DNA from 3 places in the Pigmentiphaga sp. CHJ604 genome. Region 2 is predicted to be linked to each of the others. Evidence: predicted binding sites of a transcription regulator. Region 2 holds the regulator's gene; each other region holds the start of a gene.
The links. The regulator LexA, encoded in region 2, represses DNA repair genes until DNA is damaged. The targets are predictions, from matches to a motif close to ACTGTATNNNNATACAGT.
Positions count from the first base shown of each region.

Region 1: the regulator LexA is predicted to act here: its motif matches at 2,153-2,170, upstream of imuA (translesion DNA synthesis-associated protein ImuA).
Region 3: the regulator LexA is predicted to act here: its motif matches at 2,726-2,743, upstream of R4823_RS09355 (PA0069 family radical SAM protein).

Region 1 is NZ_CP136998.1:2,526,939-2,532,385, forward strand. It holds gene R4823_RS12165 (DNA polymerase Y family protein) at 1-1,454, opposite strand, end outside; gene imuA (translesion DNA synthesis-associated protein ImuA) at 1,384-2,130, opposite strand; gene R4823_RS12175 (pyridoxal phosphate-dependent aminotransferase) at 2,282-3,586, shown strand; gene R4823_RS12180 (alpha/beta fold hydrolase) at 3,583-4,770, opposite strand; gene R4823_RS12185 (tripartite tricarboxylate transporter substrate binding protein) at 4,822-5,447, opposite strand, start outside.
Region 2 is NZ_CP136998.1:2,749,773-2,755,219, forward strand. It holds gene rlmB (23S rRNA (guanosine(2251)-2'-O)-methyltransferase RlmB) at 1-705, shown strand, start outside; gene R4823_RS13255 (hypothetical protein) at 812-1,255, opposite strand; gene R4823_RS13260 (hypothetical protein) at 1,272-1,679, opposite strand; gene R4823_RS13265 (hypothetical protein) at 1,918-2,787, opposite strand; gene lexA (transcriptional repressor LexA) at 2,809-3,459, opposite strand; gene R4823_RS13275 (asparaginase) at 3,650-4,609, shown strand; gene rpsF (30S ribosomal protein S6) at 4,873-5,244, shown strand; gene priB (primosomal replication protein N) at 5,339-5,447, shown strand, end outside.
Region 3 is NZ_CP136998.1:1,931,229-1,936,675, reverse strand. It holds gene trmD (tRNA (guanosine(37)-N1)-methyltransferase TrmD) at 1-76, opposite strand, end outside; gene rimM (ribosome maturation factor RimM) at 125-733, opposite strand; gene rpsP (30S ribosomal protein S16) at 741-1,001, opposite strand; gene R4823_RS09360 (NINE protein) at 1,128-1,574, shown strand; gene R4823_RS09355 (PA0069 family radical SAM protein) at 1,582-2,718, opposite strand; gene R4823_RS09350 (alpha/beta hydrolase) at 2,839-3,705, shown strand; gene R4823_RS09345 (GntR family transcriptional regulator) at 3,745-4,446, opposite strand; gene R4823_RS09340 (tripartite tricarboxylate transporter substrate binding protein) at 4,648-5,447, shown strand, end outside.

The DNA of each region.
Region 1 (5,447 bases), 220 kb from region 2:
TGGAGATACCAGCGCGGTTCCTCCAGCGCCTGGTCGAGGTAGATCCAGTAGCGGATGCGGTCGGTGCTTTCGGCCACGAAGTAATCGCGGGCGACGGGCGCCCCGTCCCACCAGCCGCTTTCGATGCGCTCGGGGCCACGCACCAGGCGCAGCGGCGTGCCGTAGTAGGGGCGGTGCTGGCGCATGACGAGGGGGATGGGCTGGCGCAACAGCCACAAGGGCCGTTCGGCGGCGAAGCCGCAGGCTTCGGCATCGGGCCGGCCACGATCCAGGGCCGGCAGCCAACGGCTGGCGACCTCGGGGCGATGGTCGGCCAGGGGGCGGGCGGCCAGGACCCGGTCCGGGCCCAGGCGCGCCACCAGCAGTTCAAGCAGGCGGTCATGGTCGGCCGGTGTGCCGCCGGGATCGGTGAACAAGGTTTCGGAAGGGGTGGCGCGCGGCACGATGGCATCGGCGTGCAGGCCGATGGCGATGGCAGGCGCCTCCATCGCCAGCCGGTCCAGGTGTTCCTTGAGCAGGCGCAGCAGATGGTCGGCCTCCCAGCCCGGATTGGCCAGGGACACGGTCAGGCGGGTAGGAGGACGGGCGTATCGGCCGCGTTCATGTTCCAGGACCAGAACGATGGCATTGGTCGCGGTCTGGCTGGCGTGTAGCCAGCCCGCCAATTGCTGGACAAGGCGTCGAGCCACGACAAGGACTGCGGGAGCGTGGTCGATGCGAAAGAGCAATTCCACGCGGGCCGAGAACTCGGGTGGGGCCTGGACCCAGGTGAACAGCTCCGGCTTGCGGCCGCAGGCTTGGTCCAGCAAGTCGAGCAGTTCGCGGCCGCACCGGCGTTGCAGGCCGGATCGAGGCAGTTTCATCAGGGCCGCCACTGTGCGGCAGCCGATACCGTCCAGCCAGTCGCGATGCGGCCGTGCAGGAGGCAGCAGCAGGCAGGGCAGGTTCGCTATCCGGCGTATCAGGGGCGTCTCCCGCAGGACGCGTCGCGGTCCCGGCGTGGCGCGTGCCGCCAGCAACCAGGCGCCGTGTGCCGTGGGACCCATGCCGAGGCGAGCGTGGCAGCCGAGCTGGCGCAAGCTGTCGCGTATGCGTCGGCACAAGGCGGCAGGACCGCCGAAGACTCGCAGGCCGGCGCCCACGTCCAGCAGCAGGCTGGCATCGGGGCCCAGTGCCACCTCGGGGGTATATTGCAGCATGGCCAGCGCGGCGGCCTCCAGCAGCTGTGTCTCGCGCGCCGGATCGCGTTGGAGGAACTCGGCATGGGGTGCCAGCGCGCCGGCCCCTTTTTTGCGCATGCCGGGCCGTACGCCCAGCCGGCCAGCTGCGGGTGTCACGGCCACTACCGCTTCGTGGTCCAGCACCACGATCACGGCTGCCGGATCATCCTGCCAGAGCGGGTTCAGGGCGTCGAGGCTGGGCTGCGTCAGGTAGACGCTGATCCACAAACGCATGGCGAGGCTCGGAGGAAGGCTGGCCGCTGCCGAAGGCGGGCGCCGGCGGCGCGAGCGGCAGCAGCAGCGGCGTTTCGTGATGGGGGCCGCGGCGCTTCAGGATGGTCACGCTGAGATGGTCGCCCGCGGGCCGCAGCAGCAGGCGTAGCGGCGACGGCGACGAGGCGCGCGCGGCATCGGCATGGCGGAACATGAAGAAGGCGGTGTCGCCCGCCTGCGCCGCAAGGTGCAGCCGACGCAGGGCACTGGCCGGTGGCCGGGCGGACCAGTACAGCAGGGCGCCGCAACTGCCGTGCTGCAGGATGCGTTCGGCGGCCCACAGGGCATCGGCAGCCTGACTGGGATCGATCCACAGCAACTGGCTGGCGGGAAAACGATGCGCCAGCCAGGCTTGCGCGCAGGGCGCGTGAGGCGGATGCAGCAGCACGATGCTGCGCCGGGCGGGCAGTTGCCGCAGGGCGGGCAGGAGCAGCCGCATTTCGCCCAGACCGGGTTGTGCCAGCAGCAGTTCGGTCAGACTGCCCAGGGGCCAGCCTCCGCCGGGCAGGTGGCGGGACAGGTCGGGATGGCCGGTTTCCAGGCCCGGACGGTTGGCGCGCGCGAGTTGCGAGCCGCGCCAAAGGAGCGGGTGGATGGCGGCATGGGCCGTGGCGGACGAGATTCCGAAGGCGGACATGAGCCGGCAAACATGAATGATTACTGTATAAATATACAGTATTTGAGGGAAGTGGCGGCGGCATCCCTGTCTTTCGGCATGCCGTGTCCCGGTTCTGGTATCGTGGCTTGGCCGAGTTGTTGCTGTAATCCCTAGGAAAGACCGTTCATTCATGAAACCCATCAACAAATCGAACAAACTAGCCCACGTCCTGTACGACATCCGCGGCCCCATCATGGACAGGGCCAAGCAGATGGAAGACGAAGGCCAGAAGCTCATCAAGCTCAACATCGGCAACCTGGCCGTGTTCGGTTTCGACGCTCCCGAGGAAATCCAGCTCGACATGATCCGCAACCTGCCCAACTCGGCGGGTTATTCGGACAGCAAGGGCATCTTCGCCGCGCGCAAGGCGGTCATGCACTACACCCAGGCGCAGGGCGTGCAGGGCGTGACGCTGGAAGACATCTACCTGGGCAACGGCGCCTCCGACCTGATCGCGATGGCCACCAACGCGCTGCTGGACGACGGCGACGAGTTGCTGCTGCCCGCGCCGGACTACCCGCTGTGGACGGCGGTCGTGAGCCTGTCGGGCGGCACGCCCGTGCACTACCTGTGCGACGAGGCCAAGGGCTGGATTCCCGACCTGGACGACATCCGGGCCAAGATCACCCCGCGCACCAAGGGGATCGTGGTCATCAACCCGAACAACCCGACCGGCGTGGTCTATCCCGACCACGTGCTGCAGGAAATCGTCGCCATCGCGCGCGAGCACGGGCTGGTCATCCTGGCCGACGAGGTCTACGACAAGGTGCTGTACGACGACGCCCGCCACACCGCGCTGGCGAGCCTGTCCACCGACGTGCTGACGCTGACCTTCAACTCGCTGTCCAAGAGCTACCGAGCCTGCGGCTACCGCGCGGGCTGGCTGGTGGTCTCGGGCGACAAGCGCGCCGCGCGCGATTACATCGACGGCCTGAACATGCTCGCCAACATGAGGCTGTGCGCGAACGTGCCGGGCCAGTGGGCGATCCAGACCGCGCTGGGCGGCTACCAGAGCATCAACGACCTGGTGGCCCCGGGGGGCCGGCTGCGCCAGCAGCGCGACCTGGCCTATGAATTGATCACCGCCATTCCCGGCGTGACCTGCGTCAAGCCGCAGGCCGCGCTCTACATGTTCCCGCGGCTGGATCCCGAGGTGTATCCCATCGAGGACGACCGCCAGTTCTTTCTGCAGATGCTGGAAGCCACGCGGGTGATGCTGGTGCAGGGAACGGGGTTCAACTGGCCGCATCCCGACCACTTCCGCATCGTGTTCCTGCCGCACGAGGCGGATCTGCGCGAGGCCATCGGCCGCATCGCCAAGTTCCTCGAGGACTACCGCCTCAAGCATGCCAGGAAGGCGCCGGCGTCGCCCGAGGCCGGCGCGGACGATCGTGCCGTCGTCGTGCCGGCCAAGTTCGGGGCGAAGGCCGGCTAGCGCGGGCGTCGATCCTGCGGGCGCTGCCCAAGCTCCCGCATGGTTGCGCCGACCCAGTCAGCGATGGCGTCCACGCCCAGCGCCAGGTTGTCGACGCTGCAATGCTCGGCGCCGCCATCGCGCAGCGTATGGACGAACAGCTCCGCCTTGGGGCTGTTCACGCATTCGGCGACCAGGCGTTCGGCCTGGGCCAGCTTGATCTGCCGGTCGTTCTCGCCGTGCGTGACCAGGATGGGGCAGCGTATGCGATGCAGCACGCCCTCCAGCGTCATGCGGTCCGCCGTGGCCAGCAGGCCTTCCATGGTGGTCTGGCCGAACACCCACATCACATGTTCCCAGTAATGCGGAACGGGTAGCCGCGGATCCTGGCTCTGGTGGCGGTAGCGCTGGGTCGCGCCCCAGTCGTAGCTGGCGCCCCAGGCCACGCAGCAGCGCAGGCGGGGTTCGAAGGCGGCGGCGCGCGGCGCGTGATAGCCGCCCAGCGACAAGGCCATGATGCCGATGCGCGAGGCATCGACGTCGTCGCGTCCCTCCAGGTAGTCGACGCAGGCCGAGGCGGGCACCTCGGCCTCGGGGAAATTGGTCAGGCCCTGCAGGCGCAAGGCCTCGCCCACGCCGGGGTTGTCCACCAGCAGCACGGACACGCCGCGCTCGCGCAAGGCCTCGCCCATGCCCATCAGGTACAGGATCTCCTTGGTCACGTCCAGTCCGTCGAAATGCACCATGCAGGGCGCGCCGCCGGGCGGTATCTCGCGCGCCGGGACGTACAGGGCCGGCAGGGTGGTGCCCTGGTAGGGCACGTCCACCCATTCGACGGGCTGGCCGGTCAGCTCGGCGTAGCGCCGAAAGCACTCGAGCATGTTGCGGAAGGCCGCGTCCCGGCCTGGGAAGCGCGGCGCCTGCATGCGTTCGGCCTGTACGTAGTAGATGGCGGCGCGCTTGAACTTGCGGCCCGCGCTGTAGGCGCGATCGTGCTGGAGGTCCTGCTGCGCCAGCGCCTTCACGCGGTCGGCCAGCCCGGTCCAGGCGGCGAACAGGATCTCGGCCGCATGCGGGTCGCCGCGGCGCGACGCTTCCTTGACAGGGCCGGAGGCGTCGTCGAGCTCGCCGATCTCGGCGCCCATGCCGAGCGCCAGGTTGACGGCCATATTCCAGGTGTAGTTGTCGCCGAAGTATTCAAACATGGTCGATGTCCATTCGTGGTTGCATGGAAAGTGCGGTGGCGCCGGCGAAGGTCAGTCGGCCTTGATATTCTTCTCGACGATCAGCCTGGCCCACATCGATTGCTCGGCGACCAGGTCCCTGGCGAATTGGTCGGGCGGCTGGAGCACGAGGTCGTAGCCGTCCTTTTGCAGGCGGGCCTGCATCTCGGGCATGCGCATGACCCGGGCGATCTCCGCCGCCAGCTTGTCCCGTATGTCGGCGGGCAATCCCTTGGGCGCGAAGACGCCTTGCCAGACGTAGGCCTCCACCGGGACGCCTTCCTCGCGCATGGTCGGGATGTCGGGGATGGCGGGCGAGCGCTGCGCGGCGGCCAGCGCCAGTCCTCGCATCTTGCCCGCGCGGACCATGGACTGAGAATTGCCGACGGAGTCGCACAGGAAGTCCACCTCTCCGGCGATGACCGAGGTCTGTGCCGGCCCCGCGCCCGAATAGGGCACGTGCAGGGCCTTGATGCCCGCCGCATCCAGCATCTGTTCGCAGGCGAGGTGGCTGCCGCCGCCGGTTCCCGCGCTGGCGTAGCTCAACGCGCCTTGCCGGGACTTGGCCAGGGCGAGGAATTCCTTGAAGGTCCTGGCCGGCAGCTTGGCCGAGGCCACCAGGTAGGCGGGAAAGCGCAGCGCCTCGGTGATGGGCGTGA
Region 2 (5,447 bases):
GTGGCCGCACGGCTGCGCCATGCGCCGGCGTCGATCAAGGATATCTACGTCGAGGAGGCGCGCCGCGACCGGCGCATGCTGACGCTGGTCGAACAAGCCCAGGCCGCCGGATGCAAGGTGCATCCCGTGGCGCAGACGCGCCTGGACGGGCTGGCCAAGGGGCAGCGCCACCAGGGCGTGGTCGCGCTGGCGGAGTCGCTGGAATTGGCGATGGACGTGGATGAAGTGCTGGACGATGCCGAGGGCCCGGCCTTCCTGCTGGTGCTGGACGGCGTCACCGATCCGCACAACCTGGGTGCCTGCCTGAGAACCGCGGACGGGGCCGGCGTCCATGCGGTGATCGCGCCCCGCGACCGGGCCGTGGGCCTGAACACGACCGTCCAGCGCGTGGCCTGCGGGGCCGCAGACAGCGTTCCCTACCTGACCGTGACCAATCTGGCTCGGACCATGCGCAGCCTGAAGGAGCGCGGCGTCTGGGTGGTCGGGACCGACGACGAAGCCACCGAGACCATGTACGACGTGGACGCTCGCCAGCCCATCGCCTGGGTCATGGGCGCCGAAGGCGAGGGCATGCGCCGCCTGACCCGCGACACCTGCGATCAACTGGTCCGGATCCCCATGCAAGGGTCCGTGGAAAGCCTGAACGTCAGCGTGGCGTCGGCGGTCTGCATGTACGAGACGCTCAGGCAGCGGGCGGCGAAGTAGAACGGCCGGGAGGCGTCAGAACAGTTTCTCGGACGCCTCGATTTTCCTGCACTGGCCGCTGGCAAGCGGAGTGTTCAATCTGCCGCTGATCCTGTCAGGGCGGCGCTCAAAACTTGGTGTCCGGGACATAGCTTCCCACGCTGCATACGCCGCTGAAGTTGTTAGCCATCTCCGTGGTTTCAATGCTTATTCGGCCGGTTTTTCTATTGATTTCCCCTCCGGTGTACATTCTTTTGTTGCTGATCAGCCTGCTGTGGAAAACGATTCTTTCGGACAGGACTTCGTAGTCTTGGGAGTAGTCGCCGGGGGTTCCATAGCCATTGTCTTTCTGTATGTCATAAACCAATTCATTGGATCGGTTCCTGATCTCTAACCTTCCGCCGATGTTTATGAATATATGGGTCTTGAAGCCATCGCTTCTTTCCCCCACGCATTTCAGCCGAAGTGGATCTGACTCGCTAAAGGCATAAGCCGGCCAGCATGCCGCCCATGCGATCAGACCGGCCATTGCCGCCATTGATCGGCCCCTGGTTTTCCCGCGTTTCTTCATGGCTCGTCTCTGGCGGCTATTTGAGCGAAATACGGGCGGTGACCGTGCATTCGTGGGTGTCGACAGGACCTGTGGGAGGGGGCATGCCTGTTTCCATCGCGTATTGAGCCTGCAATGCTGGCTGCCACGGCTTGGTCTTGGTGGAGGAGCAGTCGCAGGCGCCCAGACTGATGTCCTTGAAGTTGCTCTTGCGCTGGGCGAACTCCGAGGCGCGGGACTTGGCCCGTGCGCAGGCCGCCGCGCGAGAGCTGTAGCTGATGGCTGCGGACTGTTCCTCGACGGCACGGGGGCCGTCCGAACCCGAGCTTGAACCCGAGCCTCCGATCGAGACGCCTTGGGCAGCCGCGCTGGCACACCAGACGGATGCGGCCGCAGCCGTGGCAAGTACCGCAAGGGCGTGGAGGACGTGGGATTTCGCTTGCATGATGGCCTCTTCCGGGATTGGCGCAGCGAGGGGAGTGGAGCAACCAGCCTAGCAATGAGTACGAAAAAATACATACTCCAAATGGGGGGGATTGCTGGCTTACAACAACTTCCGCAAGTGCGTCGATCCGCCGGTGAGACGTAAAAAAGCCCACGAATTTCAAAAATTCGTGGGCAATGGAGCATCGGAGCACAGGCTCCGCAGCAGTCTTATCCTGCTGCGAGTGCCGTAGGGAGACTCAGGCGTTCCAGCCTCGAGAAAACAGCAGCGCCAGTGCGGAAGGATAGTTTCGGCTGCTGCTTGCGCCGCGACGTTGCTTGAAGGGCCACGGGCTGCGATTCGCGGGAGTCGGTTTGGCATGCGGCCCATGTTGCCCGGTTCGCGGGATGATGGGCCGTTGCGCCGGCAGCGTATCCGCATCCGTGCCATGCGTGTCCGTTTCCTCGGCGGTGCGCGTGTGCGTTCCCGCCGCGGCGAGCCCGGCCGCACGTTTGAACCCCGGCTTGAACCCCGCACGCACCGTTTGCTGGCCGATGTCCAGCGCGACCGCGCCTTCGCCGCCCTGGGCAGCCGGTGCGATGCGCTGGAGCCGGATCTGGCCGGCCTGGCTCATGTCCGCCAGCAGCCGCAATTGGGATGCCGAGGTCGTGGCGGGCGTGCTGCAGGTATGGAACAGGAAGGCGGGGCAGGCGGCCAGCCGCGCGGCCATGTACAGGCGGCGCACCGTGCTTTCGGATTGCGCGGCCGCCTGGTCAGGGGGCAGGATGGCGACCAGCGCCGCGAACTCGCCCGCCCGCACGCCGGATTCCAGCTGGTCCAGGCCATCCAGGGGGTGGTCGGTGCGCACGAGCTTGACGCATTCCAGCGAAACGCCGTGCTGGATCAGCGCGGGGGCGTAGGACAAGTACGGCGGCACCAGCAAGGCCACCGTGCGGCCGGCCTTGGTGAGCCGGCTCAGCAGCGGGCCGAGCAGGTTCAATTCGCCATGCCCGACGCGCGGGACCAGGATTTCGGTAAGTGCGCCGACGGGCCATCCGGCCTGGGGCAGGGCGGCGTCGAGCGCGGGAAAACCGCTGGAAAGACTGGAGCTGGGCGTGCAGTGTTTCATGATGGTCGTCCGTCTGGGTCTTCAATGCACCAGGCCGGCCCGGATCAGGCCGACGGCGATGCCCTCGAGCGCGAAATCGTCGCGCTCGCGATCGACTTCGATGGGTTGGAAGTCGGGATTGGCCGGCAGCAGGCTCAGGCCGGTTTCGGTGTAGCGCAGTTCCTTGACGGTGACGTCGTCGCCCAGGCGGGCCACGATGATCTGCCCGTCGCGGGCCTGGGCGGCCTTCTTGACCGCCAGCAGGTCGCCGTCGAGGATGCCGGCGTCGCGCATGCTGTTGCCGCGTACCTTGAGCAGGTAGTCGGGCCGCTGCGAGAACAGGGCCTCGTCCACGCCGATTTCCTTGTCGATGTGCTCGGTGGCCAGGATGGGGCTGCCGGCGGCGACCCGGCCCACCAGCGGCAGCACCAGTTGCGCCAGCACGGGGTGCGTGAGCTGGAGCGGCGGTTCGGCTGCGACCGGGTCTTTCAGCCGTATCCCGCGGGAGGTGCCCGCGGACAATTCCAGTACGCCCTTGCGCGCCAGCGCCTTCAGGTGTTCCTCGGCCGCGTTGGGCGAGCGAAAGCCCAGCGCCTGGGCGATTTCGGCCCGGGTGGGCGGAAAGCCGGTCTTGACGATGGCCTGGCGAATGAGATCCAGGATTTCTTGTTGGCGTGCGGTCAGCTTGGACATCTCGGGCTCCGTGGCGGGGCGCCCGCCACCGGGTGGCGACGGCGCGTGTCGAGCTTCTGTGGTTTTATCCAGTAACTGTATTTTTATACAGTATCGATGCGCGACGCAAGCGGAAAACGCAAGTGTCGCGGGAACGCCAATCCGGCCGCGGGTATCATCGGGCTCTCGTCCTTCCGTGCCTGCGTCCGCCATGTCCCTGCCACGTCTTTGCATCGTCGCCACCGGTGGCACCATCGCCGGGGCCGGCGCCCGCCCCCAGGCCACGATGGCCTATGCCGCCGGCGCGCTGGACGTGGCCGAGCTGTGCGCCAGCGTGCCAGGCCTGGACGAAGTGGCCGACATCCGGGCCGAGCAGTTCGCGGCCATCGACAGCAAGAACGCCACGCCCGCCTTCTGGCAGTCGCTGGCCGGGCGGGTGCAGTCACTGCTCGACGCAGGCGCCGACGGCGTGATCGTCACCCACGGTACGGACACGCTCGAGGAAAGCGCGTATTACCTCCACCTGGTGCTCAAGACCGACAGGCCGGTGGTTCTGGTGGGCGCGATGCGCCCGGCGACCGCGCTGTCTTCCGACGGCCCGCTGAACCTGCTGGACGCGGCCACGGTGGCCGCCCATCCGCAGGCCGCCGGGCGCGGCGTGCTGGTCGTGCTCAACCACCAGATCCTGGGCGCGCGCGACGCGTCCAAGACCAATGCCAACCGGCCCGATGCCTTTGCTTCGCCCAACGCGGGCGCCCTGGGCTGGGTCCAGGACGGCCGGGTCGCCTGGATGGGGCGGCCGGAACGTCCGCACACCAGCGCCACGCCTTTCACGGCCGCCACGCCGCTGCCTCCGGTCGAGGTGCTGGCCGGCTATGCCGGCGGCTCGGCCGCCCTGATCCGGGCGGTGGGATCCACCGGGGCGCGCGGCCTGGTCTGGGCCGGGACCGGCAACGGTTCGGCCAGCGCCGACGCGCAAGAGGCGCTGGACGGACTGGAGCGCGGCGGCGTGGCCGTGGTCCGCGCGACCCGCACGGGCAGCGGCTGCGTCGCGGCCTCGGGCGGGCTGCCCGGCGCCGGTACGCTGTCGCCGTGGAAGGCGCGCGTGCTGCTGATGCTGGCGCTGGGCGCGGGCATGGACGACATCCAGGGCGCCTTCGACACGTATTGATCCGCCCGTGCGAGGCCGGCCAGCCCGCAACCGCGGCGGTGCATCCATGCCCGGAAATGGGCCCCGAAACCACGCCGCACGGCGGTTCTCGGGCCTTTGGCTTGCTTTTTGCCCTTCCGCGGGCGATAATAGAGGGCTTGATTTTTGGCGGAAGCCATTTTTTCGCCAGATTGATCCCTTGTCCGACTCTAGACGCTTGAGCGGACTTGCGCCTACGGCGGGCCCCATCCGGACGCCCGCGGGACCATCCATAAGGAGCTTCGATGCGTCACTATGAAGTAGTTTTCATCGTTCACCCGGACCAGAGCGAGCAGGTTCCGGCCATGGTCGACCGTTACAAGTCGCTGATCACCAGCCAGGGCGGCACGATCCACCGTCTGGAAGACTGGGGCCGCCGCCAGCTGGCGTACCCGATCCAGAAGCTCGTCAAGGCTCACTACGTGTGCATGAACATCGAGTGCGGCCAACCCACGCTGGACGAACTCGAGCACGCTTTCCGCTACAACGATGCCGTGCTGCGCCATCTCGTCGTCAAGATGAAGAAGGCCGAGACCGCCCCGTCGCCGATGATGAAGATCGTCGAGCGCGAGGAGGCCCGCAAGGTGTCCACCGAAGCCGCCCCCGCCGAGGCCTGAGCCCCGGCTGGACTGGCATGACAGGTCGTTGCCGACCGCCCGCATCGCAGGCCCGCCGTAGCGGGAGCCCGTCGATGCCACGGACGACACGGCGTTGAACAAGGTTCATCTGACTGCCCAGGTGGTCGAGTGCAAGCCGCTCAGGTATACCCCCGCCGGAATCCCGGTGCTGGAACTGGCGCTTGCCCACGAATCCGAGCTGA
Region 3 (5,447 bases), 820 kb from region 2:
GCGCCCGGCCGGTTACGCCCTGCTGGCTGATGGCCTCGAACATCGGGCCGAACAGCGTGATCACGTCGAACCGCAACATCTCGTCCATGGCCCGGGCCCAAGCCCTTTGTTCACGCCCGACGGGTCAGAAACCCTCGGGCCAATCGCTGTCTATGCGCCGGGCGTCGAGATCGACACCACGGATATACGCGTCGACGAAAGGCACCAGGGTCTCGCGCCGCCTGCCGCGCGCATCCAGCAGCGGCTGCGTCGGCTGGCCTGGAGCCACGGGTTCGACGCAGGCCACGTGCAGGATGGCATGCACCCCGTTGTCGCTGACTTCCGTCACCGAGCCCAGGACGACCTCCCGGTCCGAGGCATCCTTGCCCGTCAATTCGCAGCCGATCAGGTCCACCCAATAGAACTCGCCTTCGGCAAGCCGGGGGAACTGGCTGCGCGGCACCAGCACCGTCCAACCCTTCCAGGCCAGGGCCTGGTCCCGGTCGGACACGCCGGGGAAGGTGGCCGTCACCACCGCGCCATGGCGCTTGGCGTCGGCCACTTCGACACGGCGCACTTCCGCGCCCTTGCGCAGCCACCATGTACGACTGCCCAACAAGGCCTCGGACTGGGCCGAATACGGCTGGACCTTCAGGCCGCCGCGCACGCCGAAGGCCTCCGCCACATGCCCGACCTCGACGAGATCGGCGGGCAGAGCGGGATCGCTAACGGACCCCGTGGACGCGGCGGACACCACGAAATCAGGCAGCCGGCGCGACCTTGGCGCCGTATTCCTTGACGAGACGGGCCACGGCCGGCGACAGCTGGGCGCCGTTCTTGGTCCAGTGCTCGACGCGGTCGAGCGCGATGCGCAGGCCTTCTTCACCCTCGGAAGCGACGGGGTTGTAGAAACCCACGCGCTCGATGAAGCGGCCATCGCGGCGATTGCGCGAATCGGCAGCAACGAGGTTGTAGAAGGGGCGCTTCTTCGAGCCGCCGCGGGACATACGAATCACCACCATAGGTAATTCCTTGGAAAAAGTTGACTAAGAAAAGCCCTAAAGTATAGCCCGGCCTGCTGGGCCTAGCAAGCAAGGATGCGGTAAAGTCCTTCAAAATCAAGGTCTTCTACGATGGATTCCCACCACATGTCCACATCTTCCGCCGACGATAAATCCCATATCCTTCCGCCGACCCGGAGTTTCCGCCACAAGACCGTGGCGGGACTGCTGGCCGCCGTGCTGGGCTGGGCCGGTGCGCATTGGTGGTACCTGGGCCGCCGGCACGGCTGGATCGTGCTGCTGTTCTCGCTGATCATGATAGGCACGGCGCTGCGCAGCGAAGCGTGGTACTTCCATCCCGCCTTCTTCCTGTTCCTCGTCCCGGCCGTCGCCGGCTTCATCGAAGCCATCGTCCTGTGCCTGACTCCCGACGCCAAGTTCGACGCCAAATACAACCCGGGACAGGCACGGCAGACGCGTACCGGCTGGGGGCCGGTATTGGTGGCCGGCATCACGCTGGCCGTGGGTACCGCCATCCTGATGCTGGGCATCGTGCTGTTGTTCCAGAGCCTGTTCGAGGGCATTCCCGCCTGAACGGGCCCTAGCCGAACAGCGGCATCTGGCCGGTGTCGGCGGGCGGTTCCTTGCCACGCGGCGAGCGGGGCGGCGGCCTGAACAGCCCTGTCTCCAGCTCGATGCGCCGGTCCGCCAGCCCGTGCCGGCGCGCGGCACGCCCGAAGCGCTGCGCGACCAGGTCGGCCCAGATGCCCTGGCCGCGCATGCGGCTGCCGAAGCGCGCGTCGTTGAGCTTGCCGCCGCGCAAGTCCTCCAGGCAGTGCAGCACGCGGGCCTTGCGGTCGGGAAAGTGCGCTTCGAGCCAGTCCGAGAACACGTCCTTGACCTCCCAGGGCAGGCGCAGCATGGTGTAGAAAGCCGCCCGCGCACCGGCTTCCTTGGCCGCTTCCAGCACATGCTCGATGTGGTCGTCGGTAATGAAGGGAATGACGGGCGCCAGCGACACGCCGACCGGCACGCCGGCACCGGCCAGCGTCCGCACGGCTTCCAGCCGCTTCCACGGCGCCGCCGCGCGCGGCTCCAGCGTCCGGGCCACGTGTCCGTCCAGCGTACCGATCGATACGTAGACGGCGACCAGCTTCAGTTCCGCCAGCCTGGCCAGCAGATCGACGTCGCGCGCAACCAGTCCCCCCTTGGTGACCAGTGACACGGGATGCCGGGTTTCCAGCAGCAGTTCCAGCAGCCCCCGGGTCAGTTTCCACTGGCGCTCGATGGGCTGGTAGGCGTCGGTGGCCGAGCCGATGTTGATGACGTCCACCCGGTAGCCCGGGCGGCCCAGTTCGGCCCGGAGCGCCTCGACCGCGTTGGCCTTGGCGACGAGCCGGGTTTCGAAGTCCAGGCCGGGCGACCATCCCAGGTAGGCATGCGTGGGCCGCGCGAAGCAATACACGCAGCCGTGCTCGCAGCCGCGATAGGGATTGATGGCGCGGTCGAAGGGGATGTCCGGAGAGTCGTTGCGGGACAGGATCTTGCGCGCGCGCTCGATGGCGACCTCGGTCCGCAGCGGGGGCGGCTCTTCTTCCGGAGCGGCCCAGCCGTCGTCCACGGCGTCGCGCCGGTCGCCCTCGAACCGGTGCCTGACGTTGAGCACGGCACCGCGCCCGCGCTGCGGGACGGGAGGCGCCTGGGGATAGCCGTCTTGCGGCGAGTCATCGTGTTCCACACGCAATACTGTATATCCATACAGTATTGCGCACAATTGGCCCCCTGGTCTTTCAGCAAAAAATATTTTCCATAAAAATATATAATTTCTATAATTAATTAGAAATTCTCGGGACAACCCATGGACCACGCCCCGCTCTTCGCTCAACCTCCCCTGCCCTTTCCCGCCGCGCAGCGCTACGAAGACACGGTGCTGGAATGGGCCCGCGACCTGGATGCGGGCATCTTGCGCGCCCGTGACCTGGCCTATGGACCCGATCCGCAGCAACGCTACGACGTGTTCGCCGCCGGCGGCATGCGCGGCGCGCCGGTGCTGGTGTTCTGGCACGGCGGCGGCTGGACCAACGGCTACAAGGAGTATGTGCACTTCATGGCCGAGGCGGTGGTCCGGCGGGGACTGGTGTTCGTCGCGCCCACCTACCGGCTGGCGCCCCGGCACCGCCTGCCCGCCGCGTTCGACGACGCGGCCCTGCTGCTGGGCGAACTGCGGCGGACCGTGGGCCGGTGGGGAGGCGATGGCCGGAATCTCTACCTGTCGGGGCACTCGGCCGGCGGCGGCACCGCCGCGATGGCCGCCCTACGCAAGCGGGCCCTGGAGCGAGCGGGCGTGCCGCCCGGCGACATCCGCGGCTGCCTGCCCATCAGCGGCGTCATGGACCTGCACCATCCCTGCCCCGAGCCCGACAGCCTGGAGGAGCGGGTGTATACCACCCTGCTGGAACAGCCGTGCGAGGACGCGCTCATGAGCGCCATCAGCTGGACCGCCGGCAATCTCGTGCCGATGATGGCCAGTTATGGGGAGCGGGACAGCGCACGCGTGATCGGCGCCAATACGCGCATGTACGAACTGTTGAAGCACCAGCCGGCCGACGCCGGGCTGCACGCCTGGGAAGGCCTCGATCACTTCGACACACATCTGATGCTGGCCGACCCTGGCCATGCCTGGTATGGACACCTGGAGGCCCTGGTGGCGCGGACCAGCCGCTAGGATCGTTCACGCCAAAAGGCGCCTCGCGCAGGCCCCAGGCTACTCGGCGAAGCGCTCGCCCAGCACCTGCGCCGTACGCATCAGATGGCTGCGCAGCAGCTCGCAGGCCAGGCCGGCGTTGCGGGCCAGGGCCGCTTCCATCAATTGCGCGTGTTCACTCATCACGTCGTCCTCGAGCTGTTGCGCCGAGGATGTGTAGGCCAGCCGGATCCGGCGATAACGCTCGGAATGATCGATCAATTGCTCGTCGATGCGCATCAGCCACCTCGACCGCGCCGCGGCCAGCAGCGCGGCGTGGAACCCGCGATGGGCAGCTTCCCACAGTTCCACCGCCACGAGATCGTTGGGATCCTGGGGCAGGCGCGCCCGCGTCAGCTTGTAGTAGGCGGCCGTGATGCCGGCCCCCCAGTCGTCGTCGCCGTGTTCGATCGCATCCTGGAGCAGCAGCGTCTCGATCGAGGTGCGCGCGTGCATCAAGTCGATCATGTCGTCCCTGGACAAGGGCGATACGCTGAAGCCGCGCTGGCCGTCATTGCTGACCAGGCCTTCGCCGGACAACTGCATGAGGGCTTCGCGTATGGGGCTGATGCCCAGCTCGTAGCGCTGCTGCAAGGCCTGCAGCCTGAGCTTCTGGCCGGGAGCCAGCGCGCCGGCGATCACGTCGGCGCGCAGGTGCTGGTACGCCCGCTCGGACATGGTTTCCGAAGCCGCCTTGGGGGCGGGCGTTTCCGCTGATCGCATGAGGGTAGCGCTCCGACGACGGTTGAATATATACAAAATCCGTTATTCATAAATTTTAGCCGATGAGCTTGTTTCATTGGTGGCTCATCCAATGCCAGGGTTTATCCTTAAATTCATACGAGAAAAAATAATTTATATTTTTTTAACTTAATATATTTTACTAACTTAGTATAAATTTCCGCGGAACCTACAGGGAAAGCCATGACCGATCTCGCAAGACGCACCACGCTCGCCGCCTTCGCCGCGGCGGTTTCCCTGGCGGCGCTGTCCGCCCCCGCCGCGGCGGCCGGCTATCCCGACAAGCCGGTGAAAATCATCGTCGCCTACCCCGCGGGCGGCGACACCGACGTGCTGGCCCGCTGGATAGGCGAAAAGCTCAGCGCCAGATGGGGCCACCCCGTCGTGGTCGAGAACCGCAGCGGCGCGGCCGGCTCGATAGGCAGCGCCTACGTCGCCCGGTCCGCCGCCGACGGCTACACGCTGCTGCTGGCGCCCAACACGCTGGCCATCGTGCCCCATGTCCTCAAGCCCGGTACCGGCGCCGACTACAACGTCCAGGCCGACTTCACGCCCATCGCCGAGATCGGCACGCAGTCGCTGTTCCTGGCCAGTTCCCAGCAATCCGGCGTGAAGTCGGTCAAGGACGTGGTGGCGGGAGTGAAGGCGGGCACGCTGCAAAGCTATGCCAGCCCCGGCGCGGGGTCGCCCATGCACATACTGGCCGAGCTGTTCGACAAGGCGGCGGGTACCCGGATCAACCAGATCCCGTATCGCGGCAGCGCTCCGGCCATCGTCGACCTGGTGGGCGGACAGGTTCCGCTGATGTACACCACCCTCGGCCCCATTACCTCGTATGTCGCCAACGGCAAGCTGCACCTGCTGGCCGTGGCGGACCCGCAGCGCTCGCCCTTCGCGCCCGACGTCCCCACCTTCGCCGAACTGGGCTACAAGAACGTCGAGGTCGGCGCCTGGCAGGCCCTGCTGGGGCCGCGGGGGCTGCC